4 regions of the Pseudomonas sp. 2024-210 genome follow, and region 4 is predicted to be linked to each of the others. Evidence: predicted binding sites of a transcription regulator. Region 4 holds the regulator's gene; each other region holds the start of a gene.
What was found. The regulator sigma-54, encoded in region 4, starts transcription at its own class of promoters, with help from an activator protein. The targets are predictions, from matches to a motif close to ANTGGCATNNANNTTGCTNT.
Positions count from the first base shown of each region.

Region 1: a site for sigma-54 is predicted at 1,424-1,443, ahead of glnK (P-II family nitrogen regulator). Genes of this name have one in related genera too.
Region 2: a site for sigma-54 is predicted at 2,075-2,094, ahead of flgB (flagellar basal body rod protein FlgB). Genes of this name have one in related genera too.
Region 3: a site for sigma-54 is predicted at 2,148-2,167, ahead of flgA (flagellar basal body P-ring formation chaperone FlgA). Genes of this name have one in related genera too.

Region 1 is NZ_JBJGEJ010000003.1:163,285-166,473, forward strand. Features, by position in the region: gene ACI7MX_RS05440 (ammonium transporter) at 1-847, opposite strand, end outside; gene glnK (P-II family nitrogen regulator) at 882-1,220, opposite strand; gene ACI7MX_RS05450 (accessory factor UbiK family protein) at 1,636-1,896, shown strand; gene ACI7MX_RS05455 (YifB family Mg chelatase-like AAA ATPase) at 2,046-3,189, shown strand, end outside.
Region 2 is NZ_JBJGEJ010000008.1:4,938-8,126, reverse strand. Features, by position in the region: gene flgE (flagellar hook protein FlgE) at 1-386, opposite strand, end outside; gene flgD (flagellar hook assembly protein FlgD) at 423-1,148, opposite strand; gene flgC (flagellar basal body rod protein FlgC) at 1,164-1,607, opposite strand; gene flgB (flagellar basal body rod protein FlgB) at 1,611-2,018, opposite strand; gene cheR (protein-glutamate O-methyltransferase CheR) at 2,345-3,172, opposite strand; gene ACI7MX_RS13090 (chemotaxis protein CheV) at 3,186-3,189, opposite strand, start outside.
Region 3 is NZ_JBJGEJ010000025.1:43,700-46,888, reverse strand. Features, by position in the region: partial or broken gene ACI7MX_RS22090 (hypothetical protein) at 1-1,081, shown strand, start outside; gene flgA (flagellar basal body P-ring formation chaperone FlgA) at 1,312-1,977, opposite strand; gene flgB (flagellar basal body rod protein FlgB) at 2,207-2,563, shown strand; gene flgC (flagellar basal body rod protein FlgC) at 2,569-2,997, shown strand; gene ACI7MX_RS22070 (flagellar hook capping FlgD N-terminal domain-containing protein) at 2,997-3,189, shown strand, end outside.
Region 4 is NZ_JBJGEJ010000001.1:427,099-430,287, reverse strand. Features, by position in the region: gene hpf (ribosome hibernation-promoting factor, HPF/YfiA family) at 1-267, opposite strand, end outside; gene ACI7MX_RS01995 (RNA polymerase factor sigma-54) at 344-1,837, opposite strand; gene lptB (LPS export ABC transporter ATP-binding protein) at 2,076-2,801, opposite strand; gene lptA (lipopolysaccharide transport periplasmic protein LptA) at 2,801-3,189, opposite strand, start outside.

The DNA.
Region 1 (3,189 bases), on a different contig from region 4:
CAGCGGCGGCCGTTGCAATCTGCGTCACCAGCATGGCCATGCCCGCCGTGCCATTGGCAGCGGCGGCAGAGCCTGCGTTAAAGCCAAACCAGCCGATCCACAGCATGGCGGCACCGACCAGGGTGTAACCGAGGTTGTGGGGGGCCATCGGGGTGGTTGGGTAGCCTTTACGCTTGCCCAGTACGATGCACGCCACCAGCCCTGCGATACCGGCGTTGATGTGCACCACCGTGCCGCCCGCGAAGTCGAGTACACCCCAGTCCCACATCAGGCCGCCGGGACCGCTCCAGACCATGTGCGCGATAGGCGCATAAACCAGCGTGAACCACACGCCCATAAAGATCAGCATGGCCGAGAACTTCATGCGTTCAGCAAAGGCACCTACGATCAGTGCCGGGGTAATGATGGCAAAGGTCATCTGGAAGGTGATGAACACCGCTTCCGGGAACAGTGCTGTGGCCGAGGTCAGGCTGGCCGGCGTCACGCCCACCATAAATGCCTTGCCGAAACCGCCAATGAACGAGTTGAAGTTGGTGACGCCTTCTTCCATGCCCGTCGTATCAAACGTAATGCTGTAGCCGTAAATGACCCACAGAATGCTGATCAGCCCGGTAATGGCAAAGCACTGCATCATCACGGATAGAATATTTTTGGAGCGCACCATGCCGCCGTAAAACAGCGCAAGGCCGGGAATGGTCATTAACAGCACCAAAGCGGTTGCAGTCAGCATCCAGGCGGTATCGCCGGAGTTCAGGACTGGAGCGGCCACTTCGTCTGCGGCCATGGCCAGGCCAGGCATTACGACAGACAACAGGGCTCCGAGCCCTGCGAATTTACGCAGAGTCATAGTGTTTTCTCCTGGGGCGTTGGGGTTTGGCGGCTTAGATTGCGTCGGTATCGGTTTCGCCGGTACGGATGCGAATAGCCTGTTCCAGATTGACCACAAAAATCTTGCCGTCACCGATTTTGCCGGTGTTGGCAGCCTTGGTTATCGCCTCAATAACCCGGTCAAGATCTTTGTCGTCAATGGCGACATCAATCTTCACCTTTGGCAGAAAATCGACCACATATTCCGCGCCGCGATACAGCTCGGTGTGACCTTTCTGCCGGCCGAAGCCTTTAACCTCAGTAACGGTAATGCCCTGCACGCCGATTTCAGACAGCGACTCGCGTACGTCGTCTAACTTGAACGGCTTGATAATGGCGGTGACTAGCTTCATGAAACTTCTCCCGAATTGGTGGACTTGCCCCAGGAAAACAAACCCGGCTCAAGTCTAAGCGCAGTGTCTGGCTTTGTAACGCGTCGTTGCCAGTTGCAAGCAACACAACGTGTATCAATCGCTGGTGACGAAAACACTCCCTGAACCACCTGCCGCACACCCATCGTCACAGCAACTGCATCAGTACATGAGTCAGTGGCAACTAAGCAGAAACCTTGCCATGTCTGAAAAAACCAACAATTACAGTCAATTAACATCCATTGATGGCATTTTGCTCTTTAGTTGACGGCATTTATGCACCCAAACAGTGCACTGCCTGTGAGCAGCCTGCGCGAAAGCTGTGCGCCGAGCCGTGTACAGGGGGCCCAAAGCCTGCGTGCTACACTCGCCACCATCAGTTTTCAGGACCTTACCCATGCTCGCTCCCAAAGACCTTCTCGACGCCCTGAGTGGCCAAGCTTCCCGTTTGTTCAGTGGCGAAACACCGTTGCCCCGCAACGAAATCGAAAGCCAGTTCAAAGCCTTGCTGCAAAGTGGCTTCAGCAAACTGGATTTGGTCAGCCGCGAAGAATTCGATAGCCAAATGGTGGTACTGGCCCGCACCCGCGATCGTCTCGAAAGCCTCGAAGCCAAAGTTGCGGAGCTTGAAGCCAAGCTGTTGCCGCCCGGCGAATAATGCTCAACGGCGGTGCATTTGTTCACGATCTTTAGATTCCGGAGCCGGTAGCCGCATCGTCGAACAAACACATCCCGTATCCATTCACGCCCTGCCCTTGACCTGCAATTCGCGCACCATGCGTCTTTTGCCCGCTCAAGGAATGAGTCATGTCGCTGGCCATCGTTTACAGCCGCGCCCAAGTCGGCGTGGAGGCACCCGCCGTCACGGTTGAGGTTCATCTGGCGAACGGCTTGCCAGCGCTAACGCTGGTCGGGCTGCCCGAAACAGCAGTCAAGGAAAGCAAGGACAGGGTACGAAGCGCCATCCTGAATTCGGGGTTTGATTTCCCCGCCCGACGCATCACTTTGAATCTGGCGCCCGCCGATTTACCCAAAGATGGCGGGCGCTTTGATCTGGCGATAGCGCTGGGCATTTTGGCTGCCAGTGGGCAAATGCCAGCGGCAGCGCTGGAACAGGTGGAGTGCCTCGGTGAACTGGCGTTGTCCGGTGCTATTCGCCCCGTGCAGGGTGTACTCCCGGCCGCGCTGGTGGCTCGTGCGGCGGGTCGTGCTCTGGTCGTGCCGATGGCCAATGCAGAAGAAGCCAGCCTGGCTTCAGGTCTGACGGTCATTGCCGCTGAACATTTGCTGCAAGTCGTGGCGCACTTTTCTGCCCGTTCAGTGATTGAACCCTATGTGGCGAGCGGCTTGCTGCACGCGAGCAAACCTTATCCAGACCTCAGCGATGTACAAGGGCAACTCTCAGCCAAGCGTGCGCTGTTGATCGCTGCGGCGGGCGGCCACAACTTGCTGTTCACCGGCCCGCCCGGTACGGGCAAAACCCTGTTAGCCAGCCGCCTGCCCGGCTTGCTGCCGCCGTTAAACGAGCAGGAAGCGCTGGAAGTGGCCGCCATTCAATCCGTTGCCAGTCATGTGCCGTTAAGCTGCTGGCCGCAACGCCCTTTTCGTCAACCGCACCACTCAGCCTCTGGCCCCGCATTGGTGGGGGGCGGCTCTAAATCGCAACCGGGCGAAATCACCCTGGCGCATCACGGCGTATTGTTTCTGGATGAACTGCCCGAGTTTGACCGCAAGGTTCTGGAAGTTTTAAGAGAACCGATGGAATCGGGTTTTATCGTGATTGCCCGCGCCCGCGATCGCATGCGCTTTCCGGCGCGGTTTCAACTGGTCGCCGCCATGAACCCCTGTCCGTGTGGCTATCTGGGTGAACCGACGGGACGCTGCCGCTGCACGCCGGAGCAAATCCAGCGCTACCGCAACAAACTGTCCGGCCCCTTGCTCGACCGGATCG
Region 2 (3,189 bases), on a different contig from region 4:
TCCACGCCATAACCCTGCAAGCGCTGGGTGCCATCGGAGCTGGTCACAAAGCCATCTTTATCGGCCTTGAACGTGCCGGCACGGGTGTAGCTCAAGGCGCCGTTGTCGCTCAGCACAAAGAAACCGCTGCCTTGAATACCCATGTCCAGCAGGTTGCCGGTGTTATTGATCGCACCTTGACTGAAACTTTGCGACACATTGGCCAGGTTGACGCCGCTGCCGATGGTCTTGCTGCCGACGCCCAGCTTGCTGGCCGAGTACACGTCGGCAAATTCTGCACGGGAGGATTTGAAGCCCGTGGTGGCGACGTTGGCAATGTTGTTGCCGGTCACATCGAGTTGTTTGTTTGCCGCATAGAGGCCGCTAAGACCGATATTGAATGACATGGTTAACTCCTTGAAACATGTAAGTCGGCTTAGGATTTAAAGGCCAATGGTCTGAACTTTTGACATGCCAATACTGCCCAGCCCCGCGAGGTTGAGCATGATTTCGCCACCGGTTTTGCTCAGTGTCACGCTGTTGACCGTGGCCGGCAGGTAAGTGGTGAGGGCCGTGCTGCCGGTGTCGGTTTTGCTCGCCGCCGTAAAGGTGTAAGACCCTTTATCCAGCAGAACGCCTTCGTCATCCTTGCCGTCCCAGGTGAATTCACTGTTGCCGGCTTGCTGTGTGCCCAGATCCAGAGTTCTGACCACCTCACCGTCGGCATTGGTAATAGTGACCGTCGGCGTCGAGTTGGCATCAGCGACCACAACCGTGCCGTTGAATGCCTTGCCACTGGCCGGGTCGACATAGGCTTCGCTGGTTTGCACGATCACCGAACGGCCCACCAGGGATGAGGCCTGCAACGCTTGCGAGGACTGGAAATTGCCCGAGATCGAATTAACCGTGTCATTGAGGGTGGTGATGCCTTCCAGGCTACTGAACTGGGCCAACTGCGCGACAAACGCGGTGTTGTCCTGCGGGTCCAGCGGGTTCTGGTTTTTCAGCTGGGTCACCAGCAATTGCAGAAACGCATCCTTGCCCAGCGAGGAGCTGCCTGACACCGCCTTGGAAGCCGCTGCCAGACTGTTGTCAGTCGTGGTGGTCTGGCCGGAGTTGGCGAGAACCTGATTGAGGCTCATGCCACTGGTGGAATCGGTCACACTCATTTGCCTTGCCCCTTATCACTGACCGAGGGTCAGCACCTTCTGCATCATGGTTTTGGCGGTGTTCATCATTTCCGCGTTGGTCTGGAACGAACGGCTGGCGGAAATCATGTCAGCCATTTCTTCGACCACGTTGACGTTGGGGTAGTAGACATAGCCCTTGGCGTCGGCAGAAGGATGGTTGGGCTCGTAACGGGCTTCGAGGTTGCTCTGGTCTTCGACCACACCCAACACCTGCACGCCTTGGCCGGCGGCATCCTGATTATTGAACAGCGAATCACCGGTGCCGTTTTGCGCCCCCTGAAACATTGTGGCAAATACCGGATGACGGGCGCGGTACGTCTGATCGAGGCTCGACGAGACGGTTTCGGCGTTGGCGATGTTACTGGCGACGGTATTCAGACGCGTGGTCTGGGCACTCATGCCGCTGCCGGCAATATTGAACACACTGGCTAAAGACATGAGTTACTCCCCGCGCAGGGCCGACATCAGCCCTTTGAATTTACTGTTGAGCAAGGTGAAGCTGGCCTGAAAGTTGACCGCATTCTCTGCATAGTTCGACTGCTCAAGCTGAGCGTCCACGGTGTTCTGGTCGATCGAGGGCTGCATCGGCGTGCGGTACTGTAGGGCTTCGTCACCCATGCTCAGGCCTTGGGCTTCGATATGGCGGCTGTTGGTCTTGTTCAGGGCAAAGGTGGCGTTCTGGTTCTTGTCGTTCTGTGCCGCGAGCACAGAAGCGAAATCCAGATCCCGCGCTTTGTAGTTCGGGGTATCAGCGTTGGCAATATTGTTGGCCAGCACTTCGGCACGTTGTGCACGAAAACCCAGGGCTTGTTCATGGATACCGAGCGCTTTATCGAAGCTGATGCTCATGTCGGGAAACCTTTGTCAGCTGACCTGAAACGGATTCAGGTGTGGATGACAGGTACACAGCAAACCTCGTGCCAGATCGAATAACCGCATGTTTCAGGGCTTTGCGCAGGGAGTGGGCGGCGCCAATGTCAGAAAAGCGGCAAAGGCTGACCGCTGACTGCCGCTTTTCTGCCGCCTGATTGCACGTGCGCGCCCCCCCGTAGCAGCTGCCGAAGGCTGCGTCCGATCGCGCAGCGATCGCAACAATGAGCACTGAGGTTTAGAACTCTTTGCGACGACTGCGTCGCCGAACGCCGCCTTCGGCAGCTGCTACGGGTTAACGCAGCCTATTTCGCCTGATAAATGATTCCGGGGCTGCATTGCACCATCCGGTAATGGTCGGGCAACCCGTTGAGGGCTTCTGAGGCGCCCAGAAACAGGTAACCACCCGGCTTCAATGTGCTGTGGAGTCGCAGCAAAATGTCTTTTTTCATCTCGGCCGAGAAGTAAATCAACACATTGCGACAGAACACGACGTCAAACTTGCCGAACGCTGCGTAGCTGTCCAGCAGGTTAAATGAACGAAATTCCACCCGGCTCTTGATCGGCGCCTTGATTACCCAACGCCCCGGCCCCTTGGGTTCGAAATAGCGCTGCAAGCGCTCCTGCGACAAGCCTCGGCCAATCGCCAAATTATCGTACTCACCGGTTTTGCACGTATTGAGCATCAGACTGGACAAGTCAGTGGCAAAGATCTGTGCGCCTGCCTTCAATTGCCCAAGGTTACTGCGTTCAAACTCGTCAATGCTCATCGACAGCGAATACGGTTCCTGCCCCGAGGAACACGCCGCCGACCAGATATGCAACCGCTGCCCCGGATTGGCCTTGATAAACTCGGGCAAGACCTTGTTCTTCAATACTTCAAACGGGTAGGTATCACGAAACCACAAGGTTTCATTGGTGGTCATGGCATCCACCACCTGTTCACGCAGCCCGCTGCGAGGCTGGCTTTGCATGCGCTGAATCAACTCACCCAGCGATTTGATGCTCTGCTGCTCCATCAGCTTGTTAAGGCGGCTCGAAACGAGGTATTGCTTGTTTTCACCCAGCACAATGCCACAGGCTTTTTCCAGGAAGCCCCGGAACTGTTCAAAATCCAAATTAGCCGTCGACAAATGATCCTGCCTCTTAA
Region 3 (3,189 bases), on a different contig from region 4:
CGATCCTGCCTATAACCAGAATTTGTCATTGAACGATGCGGGCGGATTCAAGCTGGCCGATGCCCAGTTGTCTTGGCGGCCTTTAGCTTGGCGGCCTATGCCGGTGATTCTCGCGCAGCCGTGTGATGTGCACGGTTGCGGTCACTATCGGGTCATACAGCCCTTGAGTGCCCTCAAGCGTGAAGGGATGGTTGACGGCGCCTTGACGTTTGGTGTCCCGAGCGTGTTGCACCTTGAGCGTTATAAGCCAGACACGCTGGTCATGCAGCGTCCTCTCAGGGAGGTCGATCTGGCAGCCGCGCGGCAGATCAGTGTATTCAGCCGGGCCTTTAAGGTGTATGAACTGGACGACTATGTCCCCAATCTGCCAGTCAAAAGTGTGCACAAAACCTCCATGCCCAAGGATGTGATGCGTTCGTTGCGTCGCGGGTTGTCGTATGTGGATCGTTTCGTCGTATCCACTGAGGCGCTGGCTGAAGCGTTGAGCGGTTTTCATCACGACATTCGGATCGTAAATAATCGCCTGGACATGGGCTGGTGGGGTGAACTGCCTGTCAGTGCGCGAAGAACGTCAGTCAGGCCGAGGGTTGGCTGGGCAGGCGGCGCGGGGCATACCGGCGACCTGGAAATGATCGTGGACGTGATCAAGGCGCTGGCAGATGAGGTGGACTGGGTGTTTATGGGAATGTGTCCAGACAGACTGCGCCCTTATGTGAGGGAGTTTCACCCCGGCGTAAGGATTGATCTGTACCCGGCGGCGCTGGCACGACTTAATCTGGATCTGGCAGTCGCGCCGCTGCAAGATAACCTGTTCAACAGCTGCAAAAGTAATTTGCGGCTTTTGGAGTACGGCATGTGCGGCTATGCGGTGGTGTGCAGTGACAGTATTGCGTATCGCGGGGATTTGCCGGTTACGCGGGTCAGGAATCGCTTTCGTGACTGGGTGGATGCCATTCGCATGCATATCAATGACCTTGATGCGACTGAGCGGGCGGGGGATGCCTTGCGTGACCGGGTGCGCCAGGACTGGATGCTAGATGAGATCGGTCGTGAGCAATGGCGCAGCGCGTGGCGGGTGTAGTGTTTGTAATCGCTGACGAGGAATGAAGGATGCGTTCGGCGGTGTAGCCGTCGTAAAACCTGACACCCCGAGTTTTCCCATTTTGCGACCGCTTCGCGCTCGATCGCAGCCTTCGGCAGCGGCTACAGGTCAAGGTGTAGCCGCTGACGAGGAACGAAGGCTGCGATCGGCGGCGTAGCCGTCGTAAAAATCTGTCACCCCGAGGCGTCCCATCTTGCGACCAGCGCGGATTAATAGGTACTGCTCACCACACCGATTCCTGTCACTTGAGCATCAATGACCTTGCCGCTGGTCACATTCTTTACCCGAATAACGTCGTCCTTGCGGCCATCAGTCAGTGCTTCGCCTTCAGTGCTCGCCTGTATGACGCCATGACGGGCTTGCATGGCCACCTGCTCACCACGACGCACCAGCCAGGGTGAGGTCAACATCTCCTGCCTCAGCGCCTGATGGGCGCGGATACGACGCTTGGCGCTCAAACCCTCGACCTGATCGATACGGTTGAAAAACCCTGAATCCTGCTTGCCCACCGGCACTTCTCGCAGGGCAATCATCTGCCGCGTAATCGGCTCTTCACGCTCCAGCACCTGATCCGCCACCACAGCCTTGATCCATACAGTGGCTTGGGCTGTGACGGTGATGGACGAGTCGGGTTGCCCGACGCACGTCAGTCGTATGCGCTTGCGACCCAGTATCGATGAAGGCTTTTGTTCGGCTTCAACCTGTAATGGGTGCGGGCACGGATGGTTCGGTAAGTCGCTGGGCAGAGCAAACACTTTTTGCGTGAAACGAAGCCCATTCCAACCTTGAGCAGAGGCCTTTTCGCTGAGTCGCTGGGTGAAATATCGATGCACACCCTCGTCAATTTGAGCGCTGAAGGCGTCATCCGCACTCACTGCTTCGGGCACCTGCAACAGAGCGATCAAACAGGCGGCGGTGAAAGCGGAAATAGCTTTTCCGCATCCTTGGGTGCGCCGTCGAAAAGGCGGAAGTGATACGGCGTCAGTTCGGTCTCTCGATTTCATAAAAGTCTTTTAAATCAATGGTCTGGAATGGTTGCAGCGACTAGGCACAGTTCCTGCAATTCAGGCTTGCGAGCTGAACATTGATGAAAGGTGTCGGGCAATGAGTATACGGATAGAAGACGCGATGGGGGTGCACATGCGCGCACTGGGTTTGCATATGCAACGCAGCGAGATTCTGGCAGCCAACCTGGCCAATGAAGACACCCCCGGGTTTCAGGCGCGGGATCTGGACTTTGCCGCCGAAATGCGCCGACGCGGATCGTCACCGTCGGGTGCTGAAGGTCTCGGCGCTCAATTGAAGTACCGCGTGCCCGCCCAGCCCTCTCAGGACGGCAATACGGTGGAGTTGAGTGTGGAGCAGGCCGCCTTTGCCAAAAGTGCAGCGGACTTCCAAACCAGCCTGACGTTTCTTTCCATGAAATTTCGAGGCCTTAAACAGGCCATCGAAGGACGCTGATCATTATGGCTTTTGACGCGATTTACAAAATTGCCGGTTCTGCGATGAACGCTCAGACCGTGCGACTGAATACGGTGGCCAGCAACCTCGCCAATGCCGACTCTGCGGCGGGCAATGCCCGGGATGTTTCCCAGTCGCGCAAGCCGGTATTTGCCGCCCTGTATGGCAACGACCAGTTGACGCGCGGTGTCGGCATGGGCGGGGCGCATGTTCAGGTACTGGATGTGGTGGCCTCGGGCCGCGAGCCGCAGAAGCGTTATGAACCTGACCATCCCCTGGCAGACCGTAGCGGCCATGTGTTCTATCCCGACGTCAACGAGATCGAAGAAATGACCGACATGATGTCGGCCACCCGCAGTTTTGAAACGTGGGTCGAAGTCCTCAACCGGATCAAGAGCATGCAGCAAGGGCTGCTCAAGCTGGGAGAAGCGTAATGAGCCAGATTCAGAACGACACGCGCAATACGCCGCCACCCGGTGACCAGGTCAACGGCAATTCTGATGCCGACGAAATACAGAACACTTTCATTCAGTTGATGGTGGCGCAGATCCGCAATCAGGACCCGACCAAGCCGGTGGACAGCAGCGAGTTTCTTAGCCAGTTCGCGGCCATGTCGCAGGTTCAGA
Region 4 (3,189 bases):
TTTTTTCAGTTGGCGATCGAGCTTGTCAGCGAGCAGGTCGATGGCAGCATACATATCATTATGCTCTGCGTTCGCAACGACTTCCTTTGGACCCTTGGGTATGTGCAGGGTGGCTTCAATCTTCTGCTGAAGTTTTTCGACTTTCATGATGACCTGGGCATTGGTGATCTTGTCGAAATGGTTCTCCAGTCGTTTGAATTTTTCGCCTATGTAAGCACGTAACGCGTCGGTGACTTCCAGATGCTGTCCACTGATGTTGATTTGCATGCAGTTTCTCCTTCGGTTGCCATTGCCTAGAGTGGCAGGCCGAACAGCCTGCCACTGAAACGCGGTGGCCCGTGGCTTACATCAATCTCTTGCGCTCGCTGGAAGGCGCTATCCCGAGGGATTCGCGGTACTTCGCGACGGTGCGACGGGCCACTTGAATACCTTGTGCCTCCAGTAAACCAGCGATCTTGCTGTCACTCAACGGCTTTTTCTGATTTTCAGCCGCCACCAGTTTTTTAATGATGGCGCGGATCGCTGTGGACGAACATTCGCCCCCTTCAGAAGTGCTGACGTGGCTCGAAAAAAAGTACTTCAACTCATAAATGCCGCGGGGCGTGTGCATGAACTTTTGCGTAGTCACCCGGGAAATGGTCGACTCGTGCATGCCTACCGCTTCGGCAATGTCATGCAGCACCAAAGGCTTCATGGCTTCATCGCCATATTCCAGAAAGCCGCGCTGGTGCTCGACGATTTGCGTCGCCACTTTCATCAGCGTTTCATTGCGACTTTGCAGGCTTTTGATAAACCAGCGGGCTTCTTGCAACTGATTGCGCATGAAGGTGTTGTCGGCGCTGGTATCCGCGCGGCGCACAAACCCCGCGTATTGAGGGTTTACCCGCAAGCGCGGCATGGACTCCTGATTGAGCTCGACCAGCCAGCGCTCATTGTCTTTGCGCACAATCACGTCCGGCACCACGTATTCGGCTTCGCTGGACTCGATCTGCGAGCCAGGGCGCGGGTTGAGGCTTTGTATCAGTTCAATGACTTGGCGCAGCTCATCTTCCTTGAGCTTCATGCGGCGCATAAGCTGACTGTAATCGCGGGCGCCCAGAAGGTCGATGTAGTCAGTCACCAAGCGCTTGGCTTCATTGAGCCAGAGCGTTTTGGACGGCAGTTGGCGCAATTGAAGAAGCAAACACTCGCTGAGGTTGCGTGCGCCAATACCGGCCGGTTCGAATTGCTGAATGCGGTGCAGAACGGCTTCGATCTCGTCGAGTTCAATGTCGAGTTCCGGGTCGAATGCCTCAAGGATTTCGTCCAGTGACTCGTCGAGATACCCCTGATTGTTGATGCAGTCAATCAGCGTTACGCCGATCAGCCGGTCAGTGTCTGACATAGGGGCCAGATTCAATTGCCACAGCAGGTGGCTTTGCAGGCTTTCGCCGGCCGATGTGCGGGTGGTGAAGTCCCACTCGTCATCATCGTTGCTTGGCAGGCTGCTCGCGCTGGTTTGGTAGACGTCTTCCCAGGCGGTGTCGACAGGCAGTTCGTTTGGAATGCGTTCATTCCATTCGCCTTCTTCCAGGTTGTCCACCGTGGGTGTGGATTCCTGATAGGAAGGTTCCTGAATATCGTTATTGGGCTTTTGCTCGATGTTATCGGCCAGAGGGTCCGAATTGTCGAAGTCGTCGCCTTCTTCCTGGCGCTCGAGCATTGGATTGGATTCCAGAGCCTCCTGGATTTCCTGTTGCAGATCCAGGGTAGACAATTGGAGCAGACGGATGGCCTGTTGCAGCTGGGGTGTCATCGTCAGCTGCTGGCCCATTCTGAGGACTAGCGATGGTTTCATGGCTGGGGCTTAAGACCTTATTCGCCGGCGCGCATGGCGCCATCCACTACCAAGGCGCGTGAGCGCCAAACATAAGCAAATTATATGCCTGAACCCGGTGCGTTTGACTAGGGGCGTTTCCAATTAGTTTGAGTTGTTTTCAGAAGCGCCATGCTAGCGGGTCCCCAAATGCGAAAAAACCTTGATCGTCATAGTGAAGTTCAAGGTTTATCGCTAAAAGAGGCACTCACTTGAGGGTTTACAAGCGGAACTCATGCCCCAGATACACTTCGCGGACCAGTTTGTTGGCCAAAATGGTTTCAGCGTCGCCTTCTGCGATCAGTTGACCGTCGTTGACGATGTAGGCTGTTTCGCAGATATCGAGGGTTTCACGCACGTTGTGATCCGTGATCAACACCCCAATGCCTTTGGCTTTGAGGTGGTGAATGATCTGTTTGATATCACCCACGGAAATAGGGTCAACGCCGGCAAAAGGTTCGTCGAGCAGGATGAACTTGGGCGCAGTAGCCAGAGCGCGGGCAATTTCAACCCGGCGTCGCTCGCCACCGGACAAACTCATGCCCAGGCTGTCGCGAATGTGAGTGATATGGAATTCCTGCAGCAGGCTTTCCAGCTCTTTGCGACGACCGGCTTTGTCGAGCTCCTTGCGCGTTTCGAGAATCGCCATGATGTTATCGGCAACCGACAGCTTGCGAAAGATTGACGCTTCCTGAGGCAAATAACCGATACCAGCCCGTGCGCGGCCGTGCATGGGTTGGTGGCTGACATCCAGATCATCGATCAGCACACGGCCCTGATCGGCCTGTACCAGGCCGACAATCATATAAAAGCACGTGGTCTTGCCTGCGCCGTTAGGCCCAAGCAAGCCTACGATTTGCCCGCTGTCGATCGACAAGCTGACATCGCGTACCACTTGGCGACTTTTATAGCTTTTAGCCAAATGCTGGGCTTTCAGAGTAGCCATTACTGGGCCTTCTGCTGGTCGGTTTTCTTCTTCGGCTGGATCACCATATCGATGCGTGGTCGCGGTGTGGTGACATTGGTGCCATTGGCACGGCCAGCGTTAGCCACTTGCTTGACGGTGTCGTAGACGATTTTCTCGCCTTCGGTGGTGTTGCCGTCATTGATAACCTTGGCCTTGTCGATCAGTACGATGCGGTTTTGAGGCGCATGGTATTGAATCGTTACGGCGTAAGCCTGTACGGGCTTGGGGTCAGTGGCTTTTTGCAATTGCTCGAAATAAGCCAGGTTGCCCACCGAAGTCACAACGTCAATTTCGCCCGCAGCGTTGCGAGTGATGGTTACCGTGTTGCCGGTAATCTTCATCGAGCCTTGGGTGATGATGACGTCGC